Regions from separate parts of the Parabacteroides sp. AF14-59 genome, predicted to be linked through region 3. Evidence: riboswitches for the same ligand, from Rfam matches in the RefSeq annotation. Region 3 holds a riboswitch; each other region holds the start of a gene.
What was found. A riboswitch is a leader RNA that binds a small molecule or an ion and turns the genes downstream of it on or off. The one in region 3 is predicted to bind cobalamin.
Positions count from the first base shown of each region.

Region 1: it holds a riboswitch for cobalamin, as region 3 does, so the genes downstream of both, DWW23_RS07365 (sirohydrochlorin cobaltochelatase) here and nrdD (anaerobic ribonucleoside-triphosphate reductase) in region 3, are expected to answer to the same signal.
Region 2: it holds a riboswitch for cobalamin, as region 3 does, so the genes downstream of both, DWW23_RS16110 (TonB-dependent siderophore receptor) here and nrdD (anaerobic ribonucleoside-triphosphate reductase) in region 3, are expected to answer to the same signal.
Region 4: it holds a riboswitch for cobalamin, as region 3 does, so the genes downstream of both, DWW23_RS08665 (TonB-dependent siderophore receptor) here and nrdD (anaerobic ribonucleoside-triphosphate reductase) in region 3, are expected to answer to the same signal.

Region 1 covers NZ_QUHH01000005.1:24,735-32,541, reverse strand. Annotated here, with positions in the region: gene DWW23_RS07380 (aconitate hydratase) at 1-600, opposite strand, end outside; gene DWW23_RS07375 (bifunctional aspartate transaminase/aspartate 4-decarboxylase) at 875-2,527, opposite strand; gene aspT (aspartate-alanine antiporter) at 2,708-4,405, opposite strand; cobalamin riboswitch at 4,546-4,742, shown strand; gene DWW23_RS07365 (sirohydrochlorin cobaltochelatase) at 4,867-5,781, shown strand; gene DWW23_RS07360 (PepSY domain-containing protein) at 5,800-7,281, shown strand; gene DWW23_RS07355 (TonB-dependent siderophore receptor) at 7,278-7,807, shown strand, end outside.
Region 2 covers NZ_QUHH01000015.1:20,819-28,625, reverse strand. Annotated here, with positions in the region: gene DWW23_RS16130 (hypothetical protein) at 1-431, opposite strand, end outside; gene atpB (F0F1 ATP synthase subunit A) at 1-22, opposite strand, end outside; gene DWW23_RS16125 (F0F1 ATP synthase subunit epsilon) at 444-683, opposite strand; gene atpD (F0F1 ATP synthase subunit beta) at 690-2,207, opposite strand; gene DWW23_RS16115 (threonine/serine exporter ThrE family protein) at 2,579-3,913, opposite strand; cobalamin riboswitch at 3,962-4,244, opposite strand; cobalamin riboswitch at 4,358-4,554, shown strand; gene DWW23_RS16110 (TonB-dependent siderophore receptor) at 4,587-6,587, shown strand; gene DWW23_RS16105 (YncE family protein) at 6,605-7,705, shown strand; gene DWW23_RS16100 (ABC transporter substrate-binding protein) at 7,707-7,807, shown strand, end outside.
Region 3 covers NZ_QUHH01000004.1:269,164-276,970, forward strand. Annotated here, with positions in the region: gene DWW23_RS06940 (Gfo/Idh/MocA family protein) at 39-1,139, shown strand; gene nrdG (anaerobic ribonucleoside-triphosphate reductase activating protein) at 1,147-1,620, opposite strand; gene nrdD (anaerobic ribonucleoside-triphosphate reductase) at 1,604-3,697, opposite strand; cobalamin riboswitch at 3,820-4,028, opposite strand; gene pgk (phosphoglycerate kinase) at 4,195-5,466, opposite strand; gene DWW23_RS06960 (NEW3 domain-containing protein) at 5,790-6,944, shown strand; gene DWW23_RS06965 (ABC transporter ATP-binding protein) at 6,948-7,688, shown strand; gene DWW23_RS06970 (ABC transporter permease) at 7,681-7,807, shown strand, end outside.
Region 4 covers NZ_QUHH01000006.1:28,940-36,746, reverse strand. Annotated here, with positions in the region: gene DWW23_RS08690 (pyridoxamine 5'-phosphate oxidase family protein) at 1-445, opposite strand, end outside; gene DWW23_RS08685 (M64 family metallopeptidase) at 517-1,803, shown strand; gene DWW23_RS08680 (pirin family protein) at 1,873-2,580, opposite strand; gene DWW23_RS08675 (IMP dehydrogenase) at 2,759-4,252, shown strand; gene DWW23_RS08670 (helicase associated domain-containing protein) at 4,532-5,434, shown strand; cobalamin riboswitch at 5,513-5,718, shown strand; gene DWW23_RS08665 (TonB-dependent siderophore receptor) at 5,847-7,807, shown strand, end outside.

The DNA of each region.
Region 1 (7,807 bases), on a different contig from region 3:
AACACCGATCAGTTTCGGCATCTTCAGTTCCCATTCCATACCGGTCATTACATCGACCGCATCAGCGCCACCGACACCAATGGCAACCATTCCCAGACCTCCGGCATTCGGCGTATGGGAATCTGTCCCCACCATCATTCCGCCGGGGAATGCATAATTTTCCAGCACAACCTGGTGAATAATGCCAGCTCCGGGCTTCCAGAAACCGATCCCGAACTTATCGGATACGGATTTAAGGAAATCATATACCTCGCTGTTCCCCTTGGTCGCTGTTTCAATATCCGCTTTCGCCCCGATATTTGCCTGGATCAGATGGTCGCAATGAACGGTAGCAGGAACAGCCGATTTGTCTTTTCCAGCATTCATAAACTGTAACAATGCCATCTGCGCTGTCGCATCCTGCATCGCCACACGGTCGGGACGGAAGTTCACATAATCATCTCCGCGCCTGAACAAGCGGAGTGCTTCTTCATCATATAAATGAGCATATAAGATTTTCTCGGCCAAAGTCATCGGACGACCGATCTTTTCGCGGGCCGCATCTACCCGTTTCGGGAAATTGGAATAAAAGCTTCTCAGCATTTCAATGTCGTACACCATATTATAATCCTATTAGTTGTTTGTTTATCAGAATGCTTGTTTGTATGCAAATAAAACGATTCATTGCCATAAAGAATGTAATATAGATGACAGCTATCGTTTTGCAATTCTATTTTCTCATTAACAAATGTATATATAAATAAAACACCTTTTATTCAATAATGTCTATGAGACCATAGAGGATATCTATACAAATAAAAAGTTCGCCTTACGTTCATTTATAAAACGCGCGGCGAACTTATTTTGTTCAATAGATATTAACGAATATGTATGTTTATTGTTTTTTAGATTCCTTCCACCTGTCGGCATAACTATGCAGAATAGAAGCAATCCCTTCTCCGATCCGTACATAATCACCCTGTTTCAGGTTTGCCAGCGAAGCGCGGATCGACCATTCGGGAGCATCGAAGCCACCTCCGTTCAAGAGGACGAGCGCAGTTTCCTGTGCCAGCCGGAATACGACATCGACCGGTTCGTAATTGGCTTTCAGATATTCTACAAATTCATCTCCGTAGAACTTCTTTGCCCAGACTTCCATATCTATCTCACTGTAATAACCGGCACGAAGAGGATCATCCAGCAAAGTAAAGCCTGTACTTTCCCAAAGCGTATGCAGGCGTTCATGGATAATTTCCACCATTCGCGACTGATACAGATTCTCGGTATCCAGGATAGAGAAGGAAGCAAACAAAGCCATCTGTGTCTGTTGCGGCAGGGAAAGACCGGCTGTATGATTAAGTGCAACCTGGCGGCTGTCGGCAACCATACGGTCGATGAACTTCATCTTCGACGGGTCGAGCATGATGCTGCTGTAACGTTTTGTCAGTGCTGCTTTCTTATCGTCCGGTAATTCAGTGATCATCCGGTCGTAAATATTCTTTTCGTGTAAAGAGACTACAGCCAGACGCCAGCCTGTGGCTCCGAAGTATTTGGAGAAAGAATAGACACACAAGGTGTTGTCCGGCAATTCCGCCATCAGGGAACGGAAACCGGGAACATAAGTGGCATACACATCATCGGTAATGATCATCAGGTCGGGATTGTAATTGGTTACGATATCGACCAGACATTCCGTCAGTCCGTGTGTCAGTGCGTAAGAAGGCGGGTTACTCGGATTGACGATAAAGGCAGCCTTAACCGATTTATCTTTCAATATATCCAGGTCCTTTTCCTGATACTGCCAGGTATGATAGCCGTCACCCGTCATTTTCAATGCATGTATTTCTGTTACATCAAACAGGTAACGTGCCTGTTCGGGTATTTCGATATACGGTGTAAAGACCGGGGCGAACAAGACGATCTTATCTCCTTTATTCAACAGGAAGTTCTGTTGCAGGGAATCAAAAATGTAACACATGGCTGCCGTTCCGCCTTCAGTAGCAAACAGGTCGAATTTCCCTTCAGGGGGAAGGTTGTTGCAAAGAGCCTGATCCAGATAGTCACGGACTAGGACTTCCGTATATTTCAAAATACGGTCGGGGATCGGATACTGATCACCTATTACACCTTCCGCCCATTCATGGACAAGATCATTTTCATCGACACCTTTTTCACGTACCATATAATTATAAGTATCGCGTAAAAGCTTGGAACCCGGCGTTCCCTCGTGCTTGTCGAGGAACTCCCGGAAACGATAGGCAATACTCGGTTTCTGGGGAACACCGGCAAGGCCGACCATTCCATCTTCCAGCTTAGTCCCCCGGCGGCATTCTTCCAAGCCGAACTGACCAAGCAGGAAAAAGGCTTCGCGGGGTGTGGTGGCGATCCAGTTTGGGTTGCCGCGTCCGGCATTCAACATGATGTGTGTGCTCTTACGTGCACTTTCATCGGCCAGGTCGATCAGGATATCTTTTAATTCGAATGGACTGATCTCCGACATCTTCTTTTCGTATTCACGGGTAACTACGATTTTCTTTTTATCTTCCATATTATATATAATGTATAATTAATGCTTGTTTTTACCAGATTTACTCTTATGAAAAGAGTATGTTCTCTCCTAAGCCGAAGCCAGTGCCACTCTAGTGGCAGAGTTATGCCATAGTAATGGCAGAGTTGTGCCAAAGGCATGGCAGAGTCTTGCCACAGTAATGGCACTGGCCCGTTATCCCTACATCAACAACACGATTACTACTCCCCAGATAATTAAAAGAGTATTACCTACCGCATAGGTAACAGTATAACCTAATGCCGGTGTCTGGCTCTCCACCGCATCTTCCACGGCACCGAGGGCGGCAGTTGTCGTTCGTGCACCGGAAGTACAGCCAAGAGTGATGGCCGGATGGAATTTAAAGAGATAACGTCCCATAAGGACACCGGCAATCAACGGGATAGTCGTTGCCAAAGCACCGATAACAAACAGGCTCACCCCTACTTCCTTAAATCCGGTCACAAAACTCGGACCTGCCGTAATCCCGACCACGGCAATGAACATATTCAGTCCGACATTATTCAACACCCAAAGCGAAGGCTCCGGAATGCGTCCGAATGTCGGATGTTTGGAGCGAAGCCATCCGAATACCAACCCGGCAATCAACGCCCCGCCACTCGTACTCAGGCTGACAGGAATATCCCCGAAGTGGATAGCCAGCGAACCGATTATACCACCGATAAAGATACCCAACCCGACAAAGATCATATCCGTCTGGTTCGTAGGTCGATCGGCGTATCCCAAAGTAGCAGCCGCCTCATTCACTTCCAGCTTTGTCCCGACCAGTTCGAGCATATCGCCCGGATCGATCCGGGTCGCAGCCAATACCGGAATACTGATCCCGGCACGTTTGATACTCTTGATACTGACACCATGCATCACCTTTTCCTTGCGGAGTTGTGCCACCGTCATGCCTGCAAACTTCTTGCGGGAGATCAATACAGGTAATGTCTCTGCGGGGAAATCCAGCAAATCGATATCATTCACTTCATCCCCTATCCAGTCTTCCTCACCGATCACAAACTCACGCCGTCCGCTCAAGACAACTTCATTTCCTTTCTGGAGCATCAGGTCCGGCTTCACATCATAAATAACATTATTGATACGGACACGCTCCACAAACAAGCGGCGCCCCTGCTCTTCCAGATAATCCTCCAGTTCCTGTACGGTCTTTCCGGCACCGAACCAGTCATTGCTTATCTTATAAGCCCGGAAAGTGATAGGACGTGCTGCAGGCATAAATCCGGGCTGCTCACTTTCGTCATCATTTCCCATCCTGGCTTCCAGTTCTTTACAAGCCTTTTTCACGGATGCCAGTCCACCCAGCAGACGGGGAGCCACGTCACTCATGATCCAGGCAGAACCCGCCGTACCGAAAATATACGACACGGCATAAGCCACCGGCATCACATTGATCATAGCCGTTTTATCAGCATCGCTCAGGCTTCCCTGATTGATCGTATCTTCCGCTACTCCCAATACGGCCGAAATAGTCTGTGAACCGGCCAGTAACCCGGCAGCTTCGCCCGCATTATATCCCATCAGTTTGGCAAGAAGGAAAGGAATGAACAAACAGAACAGGCACATCAATGCTGCAAAAAGCATCTGCGGAAGCCCTTCCTTCTTCAGTCCCCGAAAGAACTGTGGTCCTACACTGTAGCCGACAGCAAACAGGAACAAAAGAAAGAATACCGATTTAATTGGTGCACCGATCTCTATATGCAATTGTCCGATCAATACTCCGACCAGTAGAACACTGGTAACTGTCCCCAAAGAAAACTTCCCTATTTTAAATTTACCGATCCAGAAGCCCAATGCCAGTGTAAGAAAAATGGCCAGTTCCGGATAATGTTTGAGTAAATCTGCAAACCACTCCATATATTAATTGTTTGGCGTTAATATTAAGACATACGATATGTCCGGTTTTATTGTGGTAAATGGAACAGTATCCACAAGGAAGTTGTTCCGGCCGATTCAATTAAGAGAATATAAAATCCATCTTATTTTAAATAATTTTCTATCTTTGTCCCCGCTTTGGTGATACGATAACATTCCGTTAATCGTATAAAAGGGAATCCGGTTTGAATCCGGAACAGTGCCCGCTACTGTGGAGCCCGATAATAAGGAAAGCATTCTTACACCACTGTCCGATACAAGGATGGGAAGGTCGCTTTCCGGGCAAGTCAGGAAACCTGCCAAGGTTTATTTATATCGTATTCCCCCGGGGTCAGGAGAATGATAAAACATACGGACAATCTCTTTTTGATAAAAGAAAATGTTTACCGACAGCCGGTATTGTGGCTTGTCGTATTCGTTCGTTACCTTTTAATTTACATTATATGAAACATTTACTATTACTTATTGCTTGTATGCTCGCACCTATGTGCTGGGCACATGACGGCGAGAACTTCAAGGCATCCGACATGCTGGCCTCCATGCAACCGGGTGACAAAGCCGCCTTATTAATGGTACATTTCGGTACCACGTATGACGACACCCGTGCTCTCACCATCGACGCGATCAACCGGAAAGCGCAAGAAGCCTTCAAAGACATGGAAGTACGCGAAGCCTACACTTCCCGCATCGTGGCACGCCGCCTGAAAGCCCGCGGTATCGAAAAACTGAATCCGGTCGAAGCACTGGAAAAACTGAAAGCAGACGGATATACTCATATCCTCATCCAATCTACAAACATTATCGAAGGGGTGGAAATGGAATCGCTTCGCAAAGACATTGCACCGCTGGAAAAGAATTTCAAAGAGGTACGTATCGGCAACCCGCTGCTTTATACACCGCATGACTTTGAAGATGTGATAGCAGCCGTAGCAAAGAACGGAGCCAAAGAAGGCGCGACGGTTCTTGTCGGACACGGAACGTATACACCAGCCACGGCACAGTATGCCATGATGGATTATATGCTGCAATCCAAAGGATATACCGATTACCATGTAACCACCGTAGAAGGCTATCCTTCTTTCGACGATATGGTAGCCAAACTGGATGCCAGCGGTGTAAAGAAAGTACTGCTGATGCCTTTTATGTTTGTAGCAGGCGACCATGCCAACAACGATATAGCAGGCGATATGAAGCAGGAACTGGAAAGCAAAGGTTACCAGGTGTCTGTCTTTATGCAGGGATTAGGACAAAATCCGGACATCCAGAAACTATTCATCGATCATGCCAGGTTTGCGGCCAAACATAAAATGGTCAATATCACTGAAAAGAAAAAACAATACGCTGCTGAAAAGGACTAAGTTCAAGCACAAAACTAAATGTTCAGAAAAATACTAAAACTTACACATAAGATACTCGGATTACTTCTGAGTATCTTATTTCTGATGTGGTTTCTTTCAGGTATAGTAATGATCTATCATTCATTTCCCAGAGCATCACAACAGGATAAATTAGAAAGGCAACAGGTTATCGACGGAAATTTGCCGGATATGGAAACTCTTCTGTCCGTTCTTCCCGATTCAGCACAGGTCCGTTCACTCTCCATGGAAATGTATTTTGACCGGCCTGTGGTTCATTTCCGGGGAAAGAATACGCCCGAAACACTCTATGCAGACTCTCTGCAACCAGTCGAAGCAATAAATGACGAAACTATCAAGCGGACTGCAGCACAATGGTGCTCATCTCCGATCCTGCGTGTGGATTCGATGTATAAGCTGGATCAATGGATTCCTTTCGGACGGTTGCGCGAAGAGTTCCCCATCTATAAATATACATTTGCGGATGATGGCCGCCATGAACTCTATATTTCTTCAAAAACAGGGCGCGTCCTGCAATTCACCGACAAAGACCAGCGCTTATGGGCGTGGCTCGGAGCCATTCCCCACTGGGTTTACTTCACATCGCTCCGCCAGAATCAGGTTGCCTGGATCAACTTCGTGAAATGGAGTTCCGGCATCGGTTGTATCATGTGCCTGGCAGGATTGATCCTTTCCATACAACTGGCCTGGCGCAACCGCCATAAGAAGTTATTTTCCCCTTACAGGAAAAGATGGTTCAAATGGCATTATGTCAGTGGATTGATCTTCGGTATTTTCACCATTACATTCGCTTTCAGCGGAATGATGTCGTTAATGGATATTCCCGACTGGATGAAAAAAGCTCCGAAAGAAAAGCAGGATATGTCACGCCGCATCCCGTGGGGCGGATCGGAAGGACGTTTTGTCGCCTCTGCCTATCATCTGGATTACCGGAAAGTACTGGAGGCGGTCGACAGTGTAAAAAGCATCGAATGGGCAACCTGGCAAAAGTATCCTTACTACAGGCTTACCACCGATTCGCAAACAATCAATATCGATGCGACCGATACAACAGCAATCCGGATTTTCCTCCTGACCGAAGATATGGTACGAAAAGAGGCGGTTAAAATGTATGGAGACAGCATCCCCTATAAATTAGATTTACTTACGGAATACGACCAGGATTATTACGGACGCAAGAAAGATCGTACGCAGTTGCCGGTCTACCGTATCATCGTCGACGATGAAATGCATACACGCCATTACTATCAGCCGGAAACGCTGATGCAGCGACGGGTAGACGATGACGGCCGGTTACGCCGTTTACTTTACAGCGGTCTTCACAGTCTCAACATCAAATTCCTTACCGACCGTCCGGTACTCTGGAATATCGTTATGTACACTTTACTACTCGGCGGGACATTCCTGTCATTGACCGGGGTCGTATTATCGATCAAATGGATTATCAGAAAGGCAAATAGATTTTTTAAACAAAAAGTATGAGAAAGCAAATTTTACTCTTATCAATGGTTATCGCTTGTCCGTCATTCATGTTCGGACAGAGAAGTATCACCGACTCGATCTTTACCGTCGGCAATGTTGAAATTACAGCTAAAAAGAAACAGGCAACGCCATTACGGGAACAACCGGTCCAATTGCTGAACATGGATGTTCCACTGAAGTTCCTTCCTATCACTGTTACCCGCCTGGACAGCAAGACACTGGAAAGAAAGCATATCCTGAATATGGAAGATGCCGTACGTTTCCTGCCGGGGGTTACATTGAGCAGCAACCAGCTGGGTGCTTTCCAGCGGTACAGCATTCGTGGTACGTCGGACGCCGTATTCGCTATCGACGGAATCCGTGACGAGCGTACACTGTTAAACACAATGCCGTTCGGCGATCTTTCTTTTGTCGAATCGATAGAAGTAATCAAAGGTCCGGCTTCTATCCTGAGCGGACACTCGGTCATGGGTGGCGTTATCAATATCATAACGAAAAAGGCATCTGCCGATTTCTCGGCAAATGC
Region 2 (7,807 bases), on a different contig from region 3:
TATTGTTTTTTATTCTGCTCATCTTTTTCTTTCTTTTCACTTTTCATTCTCTTTTTCTCAAACAGATACAATGTATATGTTTCCAGCACAAGATAAATGAAATAGAACAACATCATCGTAAAGCCAAAGGCTTTCAGGTTTTGTCCGACCAATCTGGCATATAACCAGAGGAAAACCAAAGCGAGCGTGAACTTGCATAGCCGGACTACCATATAAGTAACCACCGTGACATCTCCGTGTTTCCGTTTTACATGATCCAGAAAAAAGATCATCAACATACTGCTTAACCAATAGAATACCGGTATTGACGGATACCACTCATAATAGTGCGAAGGCCAGATGGTGTATAACAGCCCCCCCAAAGAGACGCCGATAACTACATTAATAAAGGTAGTCAAGCCCATTAGCTTCATTCTTAATCTACCGCTCATGATCGTATTTTTTTATTCGATGCATACGGACAGGATATCGTCTTTTATCTCGACGAATCCGCTCTGTATATTTATTTCCTGTTGTTCTTCTTTCCCATTTGCCTGGTACCGGATTGCCCCTGCTTCGAGGGCAGCTATCATCGGAGCGTGATGAGGCAGCACATCGAACGAGCCTGCCGTACCCGGAAAGGATACATAATTCGTTTCTCCTTTGAATAAAATGCCGTCGGGGGATATGATTTCCAGTTCCATGCTTTATTAATTTGCTTGTTCTGCCAGTTTCTTTCCTTTTTCAATCACATCTTCAATCGTTCCTACATTCAGGAAGGCCTGTTCAGGGATATCGTCTGTCTCTCCGTCCATGATCATATTGAATCCGCGGATCGTATCTTCGATAGAGACCATTACACCCGGTACGCCGGTGAACTGTTCTGCCACGGCGAAAGGCTGCGACAGGAAGCGTTGTACGCGGCGGGCGCGATTAACCGTCTGGCGGTCCTCGTCCGAAAGTTCCTCCATACCCAGGATTGAGATGATGTCCTGCAATTCCTTGTTACGCTGGAGGATCTGTTTTACACGCTGGGCTGTTTCGTAATGTTCCTTGCCGACAACCAGCGGGTCGAGGATACGGGAAGTCGATTCCAACGGGTCGACAGCCGGGTAGATACCGAGCTCCGTGATCTTACGGCTCAACACGGTGGTTGCATCCAGGTGTGTAAAGGTGGTTGCCGGAGCCGGGTCTGTCAAGTCGTCGGCGGGCACATACACAGCCTGTACGGATGTGATAGAACCTTTCTTTGTCGAAGTGATGCGTTCCTGCATAGCCCCCATTTCTGTTGCCAGGGTCGGTTGATAACCTACGGCAGACGGCATACGTCCCAACAGGGCGGATACTTCCGAACCGGCTTGCGTGAAACGGAAGATATTATCGATAAAGAACAGGATATCGCGTGTCTCGCCCTCCGGAGCCAGGTCGCGGAACGATTCGGCTATTGTTAAACCGGATAGGGCCACCGAAGAACGTGCTCCCGGGGGTTCGTTCATCTGCCCGAATACCAGGGTAGCCTGCGATTTCGCCAGTTCTTCATGGTCTATCTTCGACAGGTCCCAATGACCGGCTTCCATACTTTCTTTAAATTCCTTGCCATAACGGATCACGTTCGACTGGATCATCTCGCGCAGCAGGTCGTTACCTTCACGGGTACGTTCACCTACACCGGCGAAAACGGAGAATCCGTTGTTTTTCTTGGCAATGTTATTGATCAGTTCCATGATAAGAACTGTCTTACCTACGCCGGCACCACCGAAAAGTCCGATTTTACCACCCTTGGAATAAGGTTCCAGCAGATCGATCACTTTAATACCTGTGTAAAGGACGTCCTTACTGGTTGTTAAATCCTCAAACTTCGGTGGTTCACGATGGATGGGAAGAGCTCCTTTACGATCCAGTTCTTCCATCCCGTCGATCGAATCACCGGTCACATTCATCAAACGCCCTTTTACCTGGTCACCAACAGGCATGGTAATGGGCGAACCGCATGATACGGCTTTCATTCCTCGCTGCAGTCCGTCCGTCGTGTCCATAGCCACTGTACGGACTGTGTTTTCCCCAATATGCTGCTGTACTTCAACAATCAGCACTTTTCCATTGGGGCGGGTTATCTCCATTGCATCGTGGATGCGTGGTAACACGATTTTCTCTTCTTTTTCATTATCGAAGTGAATATCCACTACCGGACCGATAACCTGCGAAACATAACCTTTTGTTTCTCCCATACAATTCTTTTTCTCCTCGTCTAATTATTTTTCAACGCTGCAATATTACGAAAACAACCCGCCGGAAACCCGAAGATATTACTTTTTTGGCTTTTTTGCACTTAGTTAAACTTTAAACTAATTTGTGTTGTGTTTTGAAATGAACCAACCATTTTGAAATATGGAACAATTCGGAGTGGTAAAGGCCCTTCCTATTTGTCAATAATGGGTTATTTTAGGGCTGAATGCAAAGTGAAGGAGAAATCGTTGTAGTGTTTCCCTTTGTTAAAAAAACAGTTTATTATAATCGTTTCTATATTAATATATGTAAGAGGCTACCTCAAAATTGTATGGGGTAGCCTCTTATTTTTTATATTAGGAATAATAAATTTTTACCATTCAAGGAATTTTCCACGTTGCCGGCGTTTCTCCAATTCTTCTTGTAGATGTCGCTGCCGGTCCTTGGCTATATATTGACGGGCAAAGATATTAGGAACAGCAACACCTAACGATATACAGAGAATGATAAGGGCGGAATTGATACCGTTGAAGAAGGCGTTCGTTACCTCACCGATCACTCCATGCAGATTGATAAATGCTAATAAAGAGCGGTACATCAGGACGCCCGGGATCATGGGAATAACAGACGGGATCGTTAATACGTGATTAGGCACATGAAACCAGTGGACTGCTTTCACTGCGAGCACGCTGACAACGAAACTACCCATAAACGAACCGATCACAGGACCGTAACCCAGTTCGAAGTTTACAAAGTTGCGGGTACATACGGCAATGATACCTCCAACGGCAACAACCCATAACAGACGGCGCTGAATATTGAAGATCATAGAGAATCCGATAGCGGCGATAGCTGCAGCGATCGCATACACATAATACGGATCATGCGGAACCATACTTAACTCACTGAACTTATGGTCGATCGCAACGTCGTTCATGACAAGTATGCGCAATGCGAATGCAATACCGAACGTCATCGCAACTACCATCATAGCCGTGTTGGCGGCACGTGTCATCCCGACGAGCAGATGGTTATCGAGCATATCGTCTACGAAGTTGATCAAAGGTACTCCCGGTACAATGAACAGGGCACAGGCGAGTAGCGGATGATAAGGCGTCTCGGACAATCCCGAGAAGGAAGAAAGATACGCAGTGCAGGTCGCGGCAAAAGCGGCGAGTGCTATACTCATATATACATTTAATCCGGCTTCTATGCATCGGGCACGTATCCTGAAACCAATGAATGCACAAATGGAAGCAAACAGAAAGGCGATCCAGTCGGAACCGAACAATTTACAGAAACCGCCACAGGCGAATCCTGCACCGATAGCTACGATATAAGGTGTATAATTCCGGGGCTTTTTGGCTATCTTTTCCAATTCCTCTTCATATTTGTCCAATGAATAGTCCTCTTCGATAGCACACCATGAAAGATCGCTGATCTGCGAGATCGCGGTCATGTTGATACCATGTTTCTCACATTTCTGGAATTTGGAAAACGAATTTCTTTCATCACTTACATTGACCATGATCATCGTCCACCGGATATCGATGTGTAATTTCTCTTCCGGAATACCCATAAAAGCTGCTACTCGTTTCATGTTCCGTTCAATACGGTTGGTATCGGCAGCACTTTCCATCAATAATTTGCCTGTACGCAGCAAAAGGTCCAGTTTACGTCGTAATAACAATACTTCCTTGTCTGTCATCTTTTTGTTTAATTCTAAAATGTTACATCCTTATCCTAACCCACGAGGATATGAGTCTCAACGAACGGCAGGTCTTCTGACTGACTCCTATCCTAAAAGCCTTCCCGACGGAATAGTTGACAGTTGACAGATAACAGTTGACAGATAAAATACGGACAGAAAAACTGTCATTTGTCAACTTTCCACTGTCAACTGAATCGTCAGTGGCAAAAGTAGTATTAGGCTGTTAACGGAGCTTCACAGCAGCGGGACTGTCCGGGATTTACACCCGGTTCCCTTTTAATCCGTATTCCCGAACGGGAGCTACGAAACCAATTCGGGCGCAAAGGTACTGATTTTTTCATTACATTCATCTGTTCCCTTTTATTTGTGTATTCAGATTCGTAATATTTGAAAGTGACCGGTCTGGTAGTTGAGATTACCGATATATTTCGTACTTTTGCCATCGGATTATGGTGTAACGGTTTAGTTTTCGCTATCCGTTAGTAAAAGGGAATCCGGTGCAAGTCCGGAACTGTACCCGTAGCTGTAAGTTCTGTAACCCCGGCAATCTTGTTGCCACTGGGAATTTATGATTCCTGGGAAGGCGGCCGGTCATGGGAGAACAAGTCAGAAAACCTGCCATTATTTTATATGCGATACCTCGGGTATAGGTGTTGATAGACCTGGATATATGCGAATATTATATGTTAAAATGATTGTATGCCTGCCAGGCATATTTTTGTGCGTACCTACTATGTACGCACAAACAATTGATACGACAGCTTATCACCAGCTTTCCGGTGTTGAGGTGGTGGAAAAGGCACGTCCTTCCACAACCCGTGAAGCAACTCCTCTGCAAATAATGGACCGTTCCGGAATTGAACGCCTGGGAATACAGGATCTTTCGGAAGCAGTGAAACGTTTCTCCGGTGCAACAGTGAAGGATTACGGTGGGATAGGGGGATTGAAGACGGTTTCCGTGCGTAGCCTTGGGGCACAACATACGGCTGTCAGCTACGATGGAGTAACGATCACGGATGCCCAGAGCGGACAGGTGGATATCAGCCGCTTCTCACTGGACAATGTGGAGATGGTTTCACTTTCGATCGGGCAATCAGATGATATTTTCCAGACAGCACGGATGTATGCGTCGGCAGGGGCGTTGAGTGTGAAGACACGTAGACCTGTATTTGATGGAAAACCGATGAATCTTCAGGCGAAAGTGAAAGGAGGTTCTTTTGGTTTGTTCAACCCGATGGTTCGTTATGAACAGAAGATAAGTAACCGCTTTTCCGCTTCTTTGCATGCCGACTGGCTAAGTGCAAAAGGGGAATACCCTTTTACTTTGGTAAACGGAAATGTTGTAACCGAAGAAAAAAGGAAGAACAGCGATATCCAGGCACTTCGTCTGGAAGGAAATCTGTATGGAGACCTGGGTAAGGCCGGAACATTGACCGGTAAAGTCTATTATTACGATTCAGAACGCGGACTCCCCGGTTCGGTGATATTGTATAGCAACAGTAACCGGGAACGCTTGTGGAACAATAATTTCTTTACCCAGTTGCAGTATTCCAACAAACTAACGGACAATTTATCTTTGCAGGCACATGCCAAGTATAATTATTCTTTCAGCAAGTACCGTGATGTAAGTAATAAATACTCAGGAGGTAAGCAAGAAGATTTGAATACCCAGGAAGAGTATTACGGTTCGGTAGGCGTACTTTATTCACCCTGGAAGAACTTCTCGACTTCTCTTACGACTGATTTAGCCCATAATATGCTGGATAATAACTTTATGAATGCACCGCAACCCAAGCGTTTGACTTCACTGTCAGTGTTATCCGCCCAATATAAGAACTCGATGTTTACAGCAACAGCCAGCTTACTGGGTACTTATATGACCGACAAAGTAAAGGCTGGCGATAAACCGGCCGACCGTAAACGTTTGTCTCCTGCGGTTAGCGTATCGTTGAGGCCTTTTCCCGATAATGCCTTTCGTGTACGTGCCTCTTACAAAGATATTTTCCGTGTCCCGACTTTCACTGATCTATATTATCTCCGTATGGGAAATACGAACCTGCAGCCGGAAAAGGCTACACAATATAATCTGGGGCTGACCTGGAGCGGAGAAGCAGGGAATCTCTTTCGTTATCTGAGTCTTTCGGCCGATGGTTATTATAATAAGGTGAAGGACAAGATTGTTGCTATTCCGACGATGTATATATGGAAGATGATGAATATGGGAGAAGTCGATATCAAAGGTTTGGATGTGAATTTCTCATCTGAAACCTCTCTGCCGGCAAAGATGACCTTACTCCTCTCTGCCACATATAGTTTTCAGAAAGCAATCGATATAACTGATCCTGATGCAAAAAATTACAAGGATCAGATACCATATACTCCGAAACATTCGGGAAATGCATCGTTGACCTTGGAGAATCCGTGGGTCAACGTCTCTTATAGCTTGACTGCGGCGGGTGACAGATATGCTTTGCCTCAAAACATAGAAAGCAACCTTATTGCCGGATATGTAGAACAGGGAATATCTCTTAACCGTGAGTTTGTGGTAAAAAAATGTAAGTTGCGTTTGCAGGGAGAAGTGATTAACCTGGGTGACAAAACATATGATATTATTCAATACTATCCGATGCCGGGTCGTTCCTGGCGTTTGAGTGTGAGTATAGTTTATTAATGATAAATAAATAAGTGATGAAAAAGAAAAATTTACTGTATGTATCTGCACTTTGTGCTTGTATGTCTTTCTCCTTTATTGGGTGTAGTGATGATGATGATAAACAGGAAATCCCATCTCTTCCGGAACAGATTTCTTTGAATGGAGTCTATGTGTTGAATAGTGGAAACAAAGGGAATAATAACTCTTCGTTGTCATTTTATGATTTCGAGACCAAAAAGGTAGAAGCGGATATCTTTAAGAAAGTCAATGGACGCGGATTGGGAGATACAGCCAACGATATCCTGGTTTATGGCTCAAAGGCTTACATAGCTGTCACTAATTCTAATACAATAGAGGTGACAGACTTACAGGGAAAGTCTTTGAAACAAATTGTTTCCGATGGCGATCCGCTACAGCCACGTTTCTTTACTTGTTATAATGGAAAAGTGTATGTGTCATTGTATGAAGGCTATGTAGCTCGTTTGGATACAACTTCACTCTCAATTGAAAGTAAGGTAAAAGTAGGACGTAATCCCGAACAGATGGCTATAGCTAATAATAAATTGTATGTAGCAAACTCTGGTGGTGCGGATTTTAATACATCTGTAGGATATGATAAAACAGTCTCTGTCGTCGATCTTCTTACGTTTAAAGAAAAGACTAAAATAGAAGTTGTTACTAATCCGGTGAATATGCTGGCTGATAGTCAGGGTGACGTTTATTTGGTTTCTATGGGTAACTACGGGGATATACCTAATACATTTCAGAGAATTGATTCTAAAACAGATGAAGTGACAACAATTACGGAAACGAATGCAACGGAATTTGCAGCTGTAGGCGATAAACTTTACATCATTTATTCACAGTATGATGCTAACTGGAATCAGACTATTTCTTATCTCTGTTATGATGCAATAAACGAAAAGGTAATCAGTACTAATTTTATTACGGATGGAACGGATATTAAAAAGCCTTATAAAATAGGTGCTGATACCCCGTCAAACTATATTTTTGTGACTGAGTCTGATTATGCTACAAATGGAGATGTGTACACATTTAACCCGGCTGGTAAGTTACAGTTTAAATTTGAAGCAGGTCTGAATCCTATGAAAGTGATTTCGGCTGGTAATAAATAAGATGAAGTTTTTTATATCCACCCTCTTTTTACTTTGCTTCACACTTAGTTGCAGTGTGAAGCAAAGTTCTTCTGAAGATCAGTCGTTTTCTTCTGATACTAT
Region 3 (7,807 bases):
TTATATCTTTGTCACAAACAATTCTTATTATATAGGCCATGAATACTCACAAGATTATCAGGACATTCTTGTTACTGTCTGTTGTTTGTTTACCTTTTATATTGAATGCTCAGAATACGGCGCCGCTTCGTCTGGGAGTGGCAGGTGTGTCGCACGGACATCTCCATGAAGTAGTTATCCGCATGGATAGGGGAGATTTTGAAGTAGTAGGTGTTGCCGAACCGGATGAGCAGTTGAGGGCTAATAACCCGCTTCGGAAGAAACTGGATGCATCTCTTTTTTATGCCGATCTGGGAGAAATGCTGGATAAGACAAAGCCGGAAGTAGTGGTAGCTTATGGTTCTATTTATGATCATCTGGCCGTAGTAGAGGCTTGTGCACCGCGTGGTATTCATGTGATGGTGGAGAAGCCTTTGGCTGTCAATATGCAACATGCTAACCGGATGGCCGAGTTGGTACGCAAAAATAATACCTTGTTGCTTACCAATTATGAGACAACCTGGTATAATACGAACCATGAGGCTTACCGTTTAATAAAGAAAGGGGATGCGATAGGTAAAATAAATCGTATGGAGGTCTATGACGGGCATGAAGGTCCTATCGAGATCGGATGCGGTAAAGAGTTTACCGACTGGTTGACTGACCCGATACTGAATGGGGGCGGGGCTGTTGTCGATTTCGGTTGTTACGGGGCGAATCTGGTTACCTGGCTGATGGACGGAGAGAGGCCGGTAAGTGTATATGCAGTTCTGAAACAGCTTAAACCGGATAAATATCCGAACGTGGACGATGATGCGACGATTCTGGTTGAATATCCTTCCGCAACCGTACAGATTATGGGATCATGGAACTGGCCGAAAGGACGGAAAGATATGCATATTTACGGAACTAAAGGATATATTTATCAGGACACGCCGACTTCCATGCGTATTTACACCGACCGGAAAGAAACTACAGTACAACCTCCAGCATTGGAAGCTCCCTATAATGATTCTTTCTATTATCTGAAAGCAGCCGTTCGTAAAGAAATCCAGGTTGCTCCCACCGATTTGTCTTCGCTGGAGAACAACCTGGTTGTTGTGGAGATTCTTGAATCTGCCATAAAGAGTGCTAAAAGCGGTAAACCGGTCCGATTCTAGCCGTCTGTTATTTAGCTGTAGAAAAGAATCGGTAAGTGATATCTTTCATCACTCCGTTCTCGATACGGTAGAAACGTTGGTTTGTTGCGGGTGATTTCAGTCCTCCCAGGTGTTCTATATAGGGACCTAGTTTGATGTATTCAAAGAAATCCAGATCAATAGCCGGAGACAGTTCGGACTTTCCCGAATACCATCCGACTTTTACCGGAGCGACAGTCTGACGATGCAGATATTCTGCTAATTGTTCTATATCTGCAGGTGAAGCATCTCCGCCCATGAAGCAGACACAGGTAATAGCCTTACCGTACTTTCTGAGAAGTACGGTAAGGTTTTCTTCTGTCAGTGGTTCGCCGATATCTTTTAGTAAATAGGGGCTATGACAACCTTTGCATCGGTTGGGACAGTTAGATATGTTGATCGCCAACGTTATCTCGTCCGGTACTTCCTGAAAGACAATATCGTAATCAGTGTAACGTAGCATAATGTCTGATATGAGCTTCCTTCTGCCGGGGTTGTGAGAAATTACTGATACGTTTCATATAACCGATAACGCGGGTCAGATAATCCACATTCTGGCTGTGGCATTTGGGACATTCTTTCAAATAGCGTTTGTCGATATGGTTGCAATCGTTACAAATGGTATTAGGAATGTTGAATGTAAAATAATTACAACCTTCTATAGCTGAGACACGTAGTAACTGGCGGTATTGTTCTTTGCTCAGATGTTCTTCCAGATTCATGTGTAGTGCCGAACCACCGGTCAGATGCTCGATATAACGTCGGCCATGGATACGGAACTTGTCGACAACGTTGAGTGTCGTGTCTTCCACGATATAGAAATAGCTGTTATAACAATCGCGGAATGTCTGATACCCCGCTTCTCTGTCCCATTTAGCATGTTTTACTCCTACATTTTCGGCAGGAATCATTTCGCAGTTGAACAAGACCTCTTTATTACGGTACTTTTTGTTGTATTTTTCTACCATGCCGAGTATTTCTTGTACAAAAGTTTCATATTTAGGGTTGTCATTGATTTCGATACCCATAAACTGGGCAGCTTCTACCAATCCGTTCACCCCGATCGTAAGATACTGGCGGTTCATATTAATATAACCGGCATCGAACAGGGGGAGCATGCCTTTGGATTGTAACTGTTTCAGATTCTCGTTGTAGGCCAACTGGACTTTATGTACGAGATCGATTACCTCTTCCAGAAAGAACGGATAAAGTATACCGGACTTCACAGCATGTTGTATACAACGGTTCAGGTTGATTGTCAATACGCTTTTAGAACCGGTAGATACCCCTCCGGCTCCCAGCGTATAACTGAAACCGTTGTCCTGTATCTCGTTGCGCAAACGGCAACAACTGCTTAACGAATCGGCATTATCGCTCATGTAAGTGAAGAAGGAATGTCCTTCGGCATACATCTCGGCCGTAAAATCCCCGTATTCCTTATCGAGTACATCTCCATCTTTCGACAGGAGCGCCATAGTCTCGACCGGGAAGGTCAGGACGTTGCGGGTACGTTCTTTGTTGAACCATTTCATGAACCGCTTTTGCAACCAGTTTAACGAATCCCAGTCGGGCTTGTTGCCGTCAGGGAATACAAAATTCTCGAAAAGACTGTTGAAATAATATTTGTCATAATAGGCAATGTTCCAAAATACAGCCTGGAAGTTTCTGGCACCGGTCGGCTGGTTGATGGAATAGACTATTTGTTCGAAACAGTCTGTAATCATTTTGTCTATTGTACGTTGTTTACTGGACGAGTCTACCACATCATCAGCGTGCCGGTAATAATCTTTTCCATACTCCAATCCGACGAAATAATTCATATACATCAGAAACTCGGGAGTTGCACATGCACCGCTCAACATGCTTGAAACAATGAATACCATATTGATGAAACCACCACAGAAAGATTTCAGATTGGTTGGGGCTGTAGAGTTGCCTCCCACGGAAGCTGTACCGCTTATCAGCCAAGGATACATGGTTATACTGGCACAATAGTTGGCAAGGTTCGTTTCATCATTCTTATAAATGAAATGGTGATTCAGCAGTTCCAGGTAACGGTCCGATACTTCTTTTCCGTACATATCTTTCAACCGGTCTGTCAGCAGGCGGCGGTTCAGGCGGATAAAGTTCGATTTCGGTAACTCACCTATCAGTGTGGCGATATTTTTATTCTCTACATTGGCATTAGCGTCGTATTTACTTCCGGTAGCCGGATTGGATGCATCACAATAATCCAGTAGAAAGCGCAGTTTATCCCTAACTTCCCGATCTTCCAGATGTTTCTGCCGGTATAGCATATATGACTTTGCTACCGCATAATAATGTTCTGCCATCAAAGCAACTTCCACCTGGTTCTGAATATCTTCCACACTTGTCCCTTCGCTGACACTGATGCGGCTGAGGATATTGGTTATTACTTCCTGGGTAGCGAAACTACCTACTGATAAAAATGCTTTAGCTATTGCATTTTTGATTTTGTCAAGTGAGAATACTTCTTTTTTACCATCTCTCTTGACAATAAAAATCTCCGTGCTGATCATACTTTTTATTTAAGATTAAACAATACTTCTGTTCATGCAGTTCCGCAATGATTCCCGGAGATAAAGTGATAAATGGATCTTATAAAGGATTCATACCACTGCTTTTCACCCGAAAGCGCTGGATTCTGTCTGATTGAAATGGCAGGTCTTCTGACTTGTTTCTGTTGTAACACCTTCCCGGTCTGAGACCAGTGGTATACAGAGGTTACAACATTTTTCCTTTGCAGGAATAAAACTTACAGCTACGGGGATAGTCCCTGATTTTCACAGGATTCCCTTTTAATCTTCCTCACTGAATTGTGATTCGGAAACCATTGTCGATAACAAAGATATGAATTAATTCAATATTGCAAGGAGACATATATGGCTATGTTATTCTTCCGTAATATATCCCGGATGGGATATTATGAGGTAGTGATTATAAAACAAGAAACTCCGGTGAAATCACTTCACCGGAGTTTTATATTTAATTAGGATATTATAAACAATATCTGAAATTATTTGTACGGTTCGCCTTTAACAGCAGCGATACCCGGCAGAACTTTGCCTTCGATAGCTTCCAGTAAAGCACCACCACCTGTAGATACGTAAGAAACTTCGCTTGCAATACCGAACTTGTTAACGCAAGCAACAGAGTCGCCACCACCAACAAGAGAGAATGCACCGTTCTTAGTAGCTTCAACGATAGCGTTACCTACTGCACGAGAACCGTCAGTGAAGTTTTCGAATTCAAATACGCCTGTCGGACCGTTCCAAAGGATAGTCTTAGACTTCTTGATAACATCAGCGTAGATTTCGATAGTCTTAGGACCGATGTCAAGACCTTCCCATCCGTCAGGAATTTCGTTAACATTAGCATATTTTGTATTTGCGTCGTTGCTGAAAGCGTCAGCAATCTTAGCGTCGACAGCCAATACAAGGTTTACACCTTTTTCTTTTGCTTTCTTCATCAGGTCAAGAGCCAGATCCAACTTATCGTCTTCAACGATAGAGTTACCGATCTTACCGCCCATAGCCTTTGTGAAAGTATAAGTCATACCACCTGTTACGATCAGATTGTCTACCTTGTTCAACAGGTTTTCGATGATTTCGATCTTAGAAGAAACTTTAGAACCACCCATGATAGCAGTAAACGGACGAGCGATGTCGTTCATTACTTTTTCTACAGCTTTTACTTCTTTTTCCATCAGGTAACCGAACATCTTGTGGTCAGCATCGAAGTAATCAGCAATCAGAGCTGTAGAAGCATGAGCACGGTGAGCAGTACCGAATGCATCGTTTACATAGCAATCTGCATAAGAAGCCAATCTCTTTGTAAATTCTTTCTGGCTTTCTTTTACTGCTTTTTTAGCAGCTTTCTTTTCGTCGTCTGTTGCATCTTCTGCCAAACCTCTTGGTTTGCCTTCTTCTTCTGCATAGAAACGAAGGTTTTCCAGCAATAAAGCTTCGCCCGGTTGCAGAGCAGCAGCCTTAGCGCCAGCTTCTTCACCAATACAGTCGTTAGCAAACTGAACTTCTACGCCCAGTAATTCAGATACACGACCCAAAATATGTTTCAGTGAAAATTTATCAGTAACGCCTTTCGGACGGCCCAGGTGAGAACCTATGATTACGCTGCCACCGTCTGCCAGGATCTTCTTAAGTGTAGGAAGAGCGGCACGAATACGAGTGTCGTCTGTGATGTTGAAGTTTTCGTCCAATGGAACGTTGAAGTCAACTCTAACAAATGCCTTTTTGCCGGCAAAATTGAAATTGTCAATTGATTGCATAACTCTTGTATTTAAATTTCTGTATAAAATGTCTTTCTTAGCGCTCGCAAACTTACACAAAAATATTTTATTTCAATGTTACATTTGCAGAATAATTCGGTCTGTTTAGCATACAAATGGCTTCTTTGGGGGGTGTCTATATATAATGTATAAGGAAAAGTTCGTTTGTTATCGCATTCATGACAGAGATTTACCGGATAGGAAAGGGGGGAACTTTTATGATAGCTTTTTTTTAATTCTTTTAAAAGTATCTAATACTCTCAGTATATATATTTGCCCCCGGCTAATAAGTAATCATTTTTGTATACTCTATAAAAATCATTATGAAAATGCAAATTAACTGTTTAAACCTATTATTTGTACTGTTATTGGGAATAATCCCTTGTAGTAAAGTCCACGCTGGTGATTCTGAAAAGAGCGTGATGTTGTACACTCCCTATACAAAAATAGCGGTTCCGCCGGGGGAGTCGATCGATTACAGTATTGACGTCATTAACAAGAGTGACGAAGTGAAAAACGCGACTATCTCTGTCGAGGGAATGCCTCGGGGATGGAGTTATGAAGTAAAGTCCGGGGGATATTCGATCAGCCAGCTTTCGGTCCTTCCTGATGAGAAGAAGAATTTTTCCCTGAAAGTGGAAGTGCCGGTGAAAGTGAATAAGGGAACTTATAATTTTACGGTTTCGGCCGATGGTATGGCTAAGCTTCCGCTTACGATTACCGTTTCCAAGCAGGGAACTTATCAGACTGATTTTACAACAACTCAGCCGAATATGGAGGGTAACTCCAAATCTACTTTTACCTTTAATGCAACGATCAAGAACCGTACTGCGGAACAACAGCTTTATGCCCTGACGGCTGAAGTAGAAAGAGGTTGGAATGTGGTATTCAAACCAAATTATAAGCAGGCGACATCTGCGCAGGTTGAACCGAATGCTACTCAAAATATAACGATCGATATCAATCCTCCGGCTAATGTTGCTGCCGGTAGCTACAAAATTCCTGTTCATGCTTCTACCGGCTCCACTTCTGCCGATCTGGATCTGGAGGTTGTGATAACGGGTTCATACGAAATGGAGCTATCCACACCAAGAGGTTTGCTTAGTTCCGATATCACAGCGGGAGAAACAAAAAAGATCGATCTGGTTGTTAAGAATACAGGTTCGGCAGAGTTGAAGGATGTGCAGCTTTCTGCAAGTAAACCGGTCGACTGGGAGGTGACCTTCGATCCTGCCAAAGTGGTAAAGCTGGGAGCCGGACAGACAACCAGTGTGATTGCTACCGTAAAGGCTTCTAAAAAAGCGCTTCCCGGCGATTATGTGACGAAGATGGAGGCCAAAACTCCGGAGGTGAATGCTACAGCCGATTTCCGTATTTCTGTGAAGACCCCGATGATCTGGGGATGGGTCGGTGTCTTGATTATTGTTTTGGTATTGGGAGGTGTTTATTATCTGTTCCGCAAATATGGAAGGAGGTAAGCCATGTGTCAACCTGTTATTGAACTTACCGGACTGACAAAGAAGTATGGTGATTTTACTGCGGTGAACGATTTGAACCTCCGGATAAACAAGAAAGATATATTCGGATTGCTAGGGCCTAACGGGGCAGGGAAGTCGACTACGATCCTGATGATGTTGGGTCTAACGGAGCCAACTGCCGGTTCAGTGAACGTTTGTGGTATAAACTCTACAACACATCCGATCGATGTGAAACGGATAGTCGGTTACTTACCGGAAGATGTCGGCTTTTACGATGATATGACCGGTATTGAGAATCTCGTATATACCGCACAGTTGAACGGTATCCGGAAGAATGAAGCCAAGGAAAAGGCAGGGCAATTATTGGAAAGGGTAGGGCTTGCCAATGAAGGAAAGAAGAAGGCTGGTAAATATTCAAGAGGTATGCGTCAGCGCCTGGGCTTGGCAGATGTTCTGATAAAAGAGCCTGAAGTGATTATTCTGGATGAACCGACTTCGGGAATTGACCCTTCCGGTGTGCGTGAGTTTATGGATCTGATCCATCAGCTCAGTAGCGAAGAGGGATTGACTGTTTTGTTTTCTTCCCATCATTTGGACCAGGTGCAGCAGGTTTGTAACCGGGTTGGCTTGTTCTGTAAGGGGAAACTGCTGGCAGATATTGAACTGACCGAACAGCAGAAGAGGGAGCATGGGCTCGATGATATTTATAATCGTTATTTCGAAGGAGGTAAAGATCATGAATAGAGTGTATCATCCATTTTGGGTTATTGTGAATAAAGAGGTGTCCGATCATGTAAGGAGCTGGCGGTTCATTATCCTGATCGTCATTATCGCTCTGACTTGTATGGGGTCACTGTATACGG
Region 4 (7,807 bases), on a different contig from region 3:
GCTCAATATCCAGACGCAGGACATTAGTCCGCTTAAATGATCCGGCAATATATTTTTCTCCGACAACCTCAAATCCGGAACAATATTTCTTTGCCAGCAGACGCAGGGCAAGCATTCTCTCTTCTACCGGCAGATCCATATGAATTGTACCGAAAGCAATAGCAGATTCATAAGCAGTCGTAAACTGTTCGGGAATAACACGGGTTTCTCCAACTACACTAAAACTGACTTTCGGGTTTTGTTTCAGACATTCCAGTTTATATCCTTCCGGGGCACAATGAAAATAGATACACTTATCATCGTTCAGCACATAGCTGATCGGTATACCATAACCATAGCCATTCACTCCCTCCATAGCAAGAAATCCATATTCTCCACTTTCCAAGAGCCGATAAGCTAATTCATTTTCAAGAATTCTATCCTTTCTTCTTATTTCCGTAAACATATCCTTGAGATTTAGAAAGACAAAATTACTATATTTGTGCGTACAAATCACACCTGATAAAACACAAAAATATGAGAACACAAATTTCCCTGTTTCTAATTGCCTGTTTTTGCAGCCTTACTTGCCTGGCACAAAACGAGTTCGACAAATACTTCACAACCAAAAGCCTACGAATTGATTTCGCTTTAAGCGGAAATACCCAATTTCAGGCCGCAGCTATACAGCAATTACGAGAAGAACCGGTATGGGGAGGTCCTGTTAAAAACCGGATCGACAAATTCAATTATGGCGGATATTACATCAACATATATGATAAATCAACCAATGAATTGATCTACTCACGCGGTTTCAATACGCTTTTTGAAGAATGGCGTACCACAGAACAGGCCAAAACAGAAACACAATCGTGGACGAACAGTATCTCGGTTCCCTATCCTAAGACAACAGTCGTTGTTGAGATTACAGCACGTGACAAAGCGGATATGCAATTTCACCCTCTGTTAAAAATGGATATCGACCCGACCAGTATTTTCATTGACCGGGGAAAACTAAAAGAAAATAAAGTAACTCAAATTCAATATGAAGGAAATCCGAATGAAAAAGTCGATCTGGTTTTCATTGCAGAAGGTTATACGGCAGACGATCAGGATAAATTTGTTGCCGATGCAAAGAAATTTACGGAGTCATTGTTTCAGACGCCTCCTTATACTACACGACGTAAGGATTTCAATATATGGGCTGTGAATCTAATCTCAGAAGATAAAGGGACTGATATTTCAGGTAAAGGCATATATAAGAACACGGCTTTAAATTCCGGATATTACACCTTTGGAGTCGACCGTTACCTGACAACACCGGATATGAAACCGATCCGCGATGCAGTATGGAATGTACCCTGCGATGCCATATTTCTGCTGGTTAACACCGATACATATGGTGGTGGTGGCATGTATAATTTCTACGCTATGGGAACTGCCGATAATGAAAAAACACAACATGTTTTTGTCCATGAATTCGGACATAGTTTTGCCGGACTGGCCGACGAATATTTCTCTTCCGAAGTCGCCTATCAGGATTTCTATAATCTGAAATATGAGCCCTGGGAACCCAATATAACGACACTGGTTGACTTCGACAGTAAATGGAAAGATCTTTTACCTGCCAATACTCCTATTCCAACACCACTGGACGCTGCACACAAAGATAAACCCGGTGTATTTGAAGGAGGCGGTTATATTTCCAAAGGTATTTACCGCCCGATGGATCATTGTATGATGCGCGATTATGCTCCTTTCTGCCCGGCCTGCAGCCGTGCAATTCTACGAATGATCGATTTCCTGTCTGACAGAGAATACTAAAAAAACAGAAGGAGGTATGCCATCAAAACATACCTCCTTCATATTTATATTAACCAAAAGATCTAAAATTCAATTCATCGGAACTTCCATCAATAAGATTTTCGCATCCTTCAGAACTTCTATCGTTATACTGTCGGTATCATAGAAACCGGCACCATCCCGTTTGGATAAGGTCGTGTTGTTCACCTCCACTTCCCCTTCAATAACGAAAAGATAAACACCTGTTCCTTTCTTATGAAATTTATACTCTTTAATCTGTCCGGCATCCAGTGTTCCCAACGAGAACCAGGCATCCTGATTGATCGCAGCCGGAGTTGCACCATCAGGCGAAAGGATCAAAGATAACTCATTCTTTTTCAACAAAGGACGTACATCATAATTGTTGTACTTCGGTTTGGTATTCTCTTCACGCGGGAAAACCCAAATCTGCAGAAATTCAAGCTGCTGCTCGGCACTATCATTAAACTCGCTATGGAAAATGCCTGTACCGGCACTCATCACCTGTATATCTCCCGGAGTGATCGTTTCGCTGTTCTGTATACTATCGCCATGCCGCAAATAACCATTCAACGGAATAGAGATAACTTCCATATTCTTATGTGGGTGTGTATCAAAACCTTCACGCGGTGCTACCGTATCATCATTCAATACACGCAACTTTCCGAAATGTACTCTTTTGGGGTTGTAATAATTGGCAAAACTAAATGTATGATATGTTTTAAGCCATCCGTGGTTTGCATATCCGCGAGAGTTCGCCTTATCTACTACCATTTTCATAAATATTCCTCCTCTTTAATTCACATATATAACATTTCAGCCGTTGAAAAAGTTCCGGCAATGCCTTTTGTCCGGTAACAGCCTTTTTTATTCATATGAAAAATGATCATAAATAAAACATATCTGAACAGAATTCAGTACTTTTGCACAAAAATTCATCCAGTAAATATATAATCATATGGCAGTTTACTTAAACGATGTATCTAGAACCTTCGGAGAATACCTTCTTATTCCCGGTCTGACTACAAAACAATGTGTGCCTACAAACGTTTCTTTAAAAACTTCGCTTGTCAAACACAATGTTGGCGATAAGTCATCTATCGAATTAAATATCCCGTTCGTATCGGCAATCATGCAATCGGTATCCGGTCCGGAACTGGCAATCGAACTGGCCCGCAACGGTGGTCTTTCTTTCATTTTCGGTTCACAACCGATCGAGAGCCAGGCTGAAATGGTTAGAAGAGTAAAGAAATTTAAAGCTGGTTTCGTGACCAGCGACTCCAACCTGACACCGGAAAACACGCTGGCTGACGTGATCGATCTGGTCAACAAAACAGAACACTCCACCATCGGTATCACTGATGACGGAACTCCTAACGGTAAACTGCTGGGATTGGTTACCAGCCGCGACTATCGCATCGAAAAAGACGATCCTTCCACAAAAGTAAAAGAGTTCATGACACCTTTCGCAAAACTGATCGTCGGAGAAGTCGGCATCACGCTAAAAGAAGCCAACCAGATCATCTGGGATCATAAACTGAATACACTTCCGATCATAGACAAGGACCAGAACCTGGCCTATTTTGTATTCCGTAAGGATTATGACAGCCATCGCGAAAATCCGAACGAAATTTCCGGAGCTGACAAAAAATTACTGGTCGGTGCCGGTATCAATACCCGTGACTATACGGAACGCGTTCCTGCCCTGGTTGAAGCCGGTGTAGATGTATTATGTATCGACTCATCAGATGGTTATTCGGAATGGCAATACGAGACATTACAGTGGATCAAGAAAGAATATGGTGACAAAGTAAAAGTCGGAGCCGGAAACGTGGTGGACAGAGATGGTTTCTTATATCTGGTAAAAGCCGGAGCTGACTTTATCAAAGTCGGGATCGGTGGCGGTTCCATCTGTATTACACGCGAACAAAAAGGAATCGGACGCGGACAAGCTACCGCTTTGATCGATGTAGCTCAGGCCCGCGACGAATATAAAGAACAGACAGGTATTTATGTTCCTATTTGCAGCGACGGTGGTTTGGTGCACGATTATCACATGGTACTTGCATTGGCAATGGGAGCTGACTTTCTGATGATGGGACGTTATTTTGCCCGTTTCGACGAATCTCCTACAAAGAAACTGCGTATCGGAAACAACTTCGTAAAAGAATATTGGGGTGAAGGTTCAAACCGTGCCCAAAACTGGCAACGTTACGACATGGGAGGAAGTGCCTCGCTGAAGTTTGAAGAAGGTGTAGACAGCTATGTTCCTTATGCCGGTAAAATGAAAGACAATCTGAATCTGACATTAGGCAAGATCAAAGCTACCATGTGTAGTTGCGGTGCTATCGCAATCCCCGCCTTACAGAAAAATGCCAAGATCACGCTGGTATCTTCAACGAGTATCGTAGAAGGTGGTGCACACGATGTGATCCTGAAAGAACAGAATTAAGTAATCCTATCTGAGATATTTAATCCCCCAACTGTAATCTCTTCATTCGTGAGCTTACTGTTGGGGGATTTTTTCTATCAATAATTTATATCTACAGAAATCCGATATTTTGAAAACAGACGTAAATATCTCCTATAAAACATATAGAAAACAGAGGTAAAATAACATTATATCAAACGGAGATTATTAGAAACCAAATATTTGAATATCTTTGAGGATAATAAAAACATTCGGTTATATAATACACAATAGACAAAGGAGATATAGAGTCGCTAGTATATGAAAAGAAGAAGAAAGAAAAGAAGTACCAAGCAGTATGCGGTTATTGCTTTCTACGAAAAAAACAACAGATGGCCTGCACCTTCGTCGCAAAATGTAAAAGAGCGGCATCTAGGTGAGTGGATTACCAGATGCAGATTTATCAGGAACCATTCTCCGGAGAAACTTACAGAAAAGCAGATTCAATTAATTGATAGAATCGATGCGGATAAGGCTCAAAAAAAGACAGAACGGTGGATGGCTAATTATGAGATGTTGAAAGACTTTGTGGAAAAAGAAAAACGATGGCCTTCCGTCAATGCTTCAGAACCGGAAGAAATCAGACTTGTCAACTGGTGCCTGTCACAACGGATTACCAGAAAAAACACCCCCAAAAGCAAACAAAATAAAGAACATATCAAACTGTTGGATGATATCGGTTTCCATTGGAGTTCAAACAACAAAAGAAGAACATGGAAAGAATCGTTCAACCTGGTCAAGGATTATTATGCCCGTACCGGTCAATGGCCTGCCCATACCAGAGATCCGGAAGAGTCGAGACTGGCGAAGTGGTGTAGTAAAATGAGAGCCTATAAAAACCGAACGGATACAAGTGTAACGCTTTCTCCCGGACAGATCAAAAAATTGAGTAATTTAGGTTTCGACTGGACCAATAGCCAGGAGAATAACAGACGCTCACCGGAAAATACCAACAGGATATGGATCGAGAGATATCATCATTTTTGTGAGTTCACAACAAACAACAAACGATACCCTAAGGCGAAATCCGGAGATCCCCAGGAAGAGTCTCTGTATTCATGGTGGATGAGAATGGCTTATTTGAAAAGAAAAGGCAAGCTCAGTAACGAACGTATCCATCTACTTGATTGTATCGGATTCAGATGGGGGAAAGGGAATGAATAGTTGAAAACAAAATTTCCCCACTCTGTCCCCGAAAGATAGGCGCATTCAGGTATTACTTTTATTCTAAAAAATATATTTATATTTGCTGCGATTTTTGGTTCATATAAAATAGACTCTATGAATATGATTAAAAGGGAATCAGGTGTGAATCCTGAGCAGACCCGCTGCTGTATTCTCCACAAAAGTCTTTGAACAACAAATACATCCACTGTTCATCAATGAATGGGAAGGAACGTTTAAAGATGGAGTAAGTCAGAAGACCTGCCAAAATCTTTTTTCTAAGGCTAACGTGGAATATAGCTGAAAGATATGACCAATGGAAAAATTCTAATTTTTCTTTTATCTTTTGTACTAAATTTTCAATTGTTTAGCTGTAATTTTTGTTATTTTTTCAATATTAATAATAATTATTATGGTTACATCATTTACTCGTTGCAGAACTCCATTTTTAATATGGCTGTTTCTGTTTATTTTATTTATTCCCATTTGTACCTTTGCACAAACTAACAGAATGGTTAGTGGTTATATTGTTGATGAAAACAATAAGGCGTTAGAAAACATTGTAATTTTCATCAAAGGGTCGGAGTTGAGAACGATTACAGATGACAATGGCTACTACTCCATAAATTTAGAAGACTCAAAAAATCATGTATTGATAACCAACAGTTACAATACCGTTTCCGCTGTCCGCGACATTCCTGATGGCGAACAGGATTACAGATTGGATATTCAGCTGTCATATAAATCATTAAGCCTTCCCGAGGTAGATATTACAGGAGCCAAACCCCAAAGCTACAATTCTGATATCGCCTTTTCTGCAACCCGCATGGAAATTCCGGTGCTGGAGATACCGGGATCGGTTGGTATTGTAACAAGAAAATTAATTGAAGACCAGCAGGCAACCACCATGACAGAAGTAGTACGAAATCTGGGTGGTGTCAAAGGAGGAGCTTCTGGTGAAGCCGGTAACATTAACGAGGTATTTTCTTCCCGTGGCTTTTCTATAACAAACTCCCGCAATTATTTCAGAAATGGAGTACGTTATCTCAAATTCTCAAATGATGCTCTTTCAAGTATCGAACGCATCGAAATACTAAAAGGACCTGCATCCGTTCTTTATGGAGCCGTAGAACCTGGTGGTATAATTAATTTTATCACCAAGCCGACTTTATATACTCCCCGCTATGGAGCTTCCATCAGATATGGCAGTTATGATTATAAACAGGCGGCCATCGACTTAACCGGTCCAATAAACACGAAAAAAACAATACGCTATCGCCTGAATGCGATGTACGAAGACGCAGATAAATTCCGTAAACCGCAAAATAGTAAACGATATGACATCACTCCAACCATTGACATTGATTTAGGAAGAAAGACTACTCTTAATCTTGATGCAGACATTTTCAGGGACAAGAGAACACATGATCCCGGAGTTTTACATATAAACAATGAAATTATCGATCATGGGTTCAAAACTTTTTTAGGTGAACCATGGGCTTATGGGAAGTTTACTAACACCAGTTTCGGCTATGAGTTGAAGCACCGCTTTAATAAAGATTGGACATTCAGAAGTTCTGCCCGCCAATATTTCACCCATGAAGACCGTCTGTATTTTCAGATGAAGACACCTCAAAAAGATAGTACAATCACTAGACGTCTGGCACATTGGGATGCAAAAATCAATTATTTAAATCTGATTGAAGAAATTAGCGGTAATTTCACAACAGGCTTTATCAAACATAAAGCGATCGCAGGAGTAGAATTCGGCCGGCTTACCAATAGAAGAAAAGTAAAGGGTAATATGTATACCCCCATAAATTATGTCAACCCTGTATACTCAGAGAAACCGACAGATTTTGAAATGGAACAAAGTACAAATTTATATATCACACAAAACACCGGAGCAATATATTTGCAAGATCAGCTAAGCTTTACCGACCAGCTAAAATTATTAATTGGTGCACGCGCGGACTGGGTAAACGACAAACAGGACAATTATATTAAAGAGACAAAAAGTGATGAAAAGAATTTCGCTATATCTCCACGTGTTGGTGCGGTTTATATGCCAATACCAAGTTTAAGCCTTTATCTTTCTTATAGCCAATCATTCGTCCCTCAATCCGGCCAGACTAAAGATGGTAAAGCTTTCGATCCGATTCGTTCCAAGCAATGGGAAGCCGGTATAAAGAAATCATTTTTCAATGATCGTCTTACCTCTAGCCTGGCGTTCTATAAACTGTCAAAAACAAACTTACCTACAACAGATCCTGAAGATGAAGAATTCAAAATTCTTATCGGTGAACAGACAAGTAAAGGTATAGAATTAGCTGTCTCCGGCGAAATTACCCCGAGCTGGAGTGTCGCATTCAA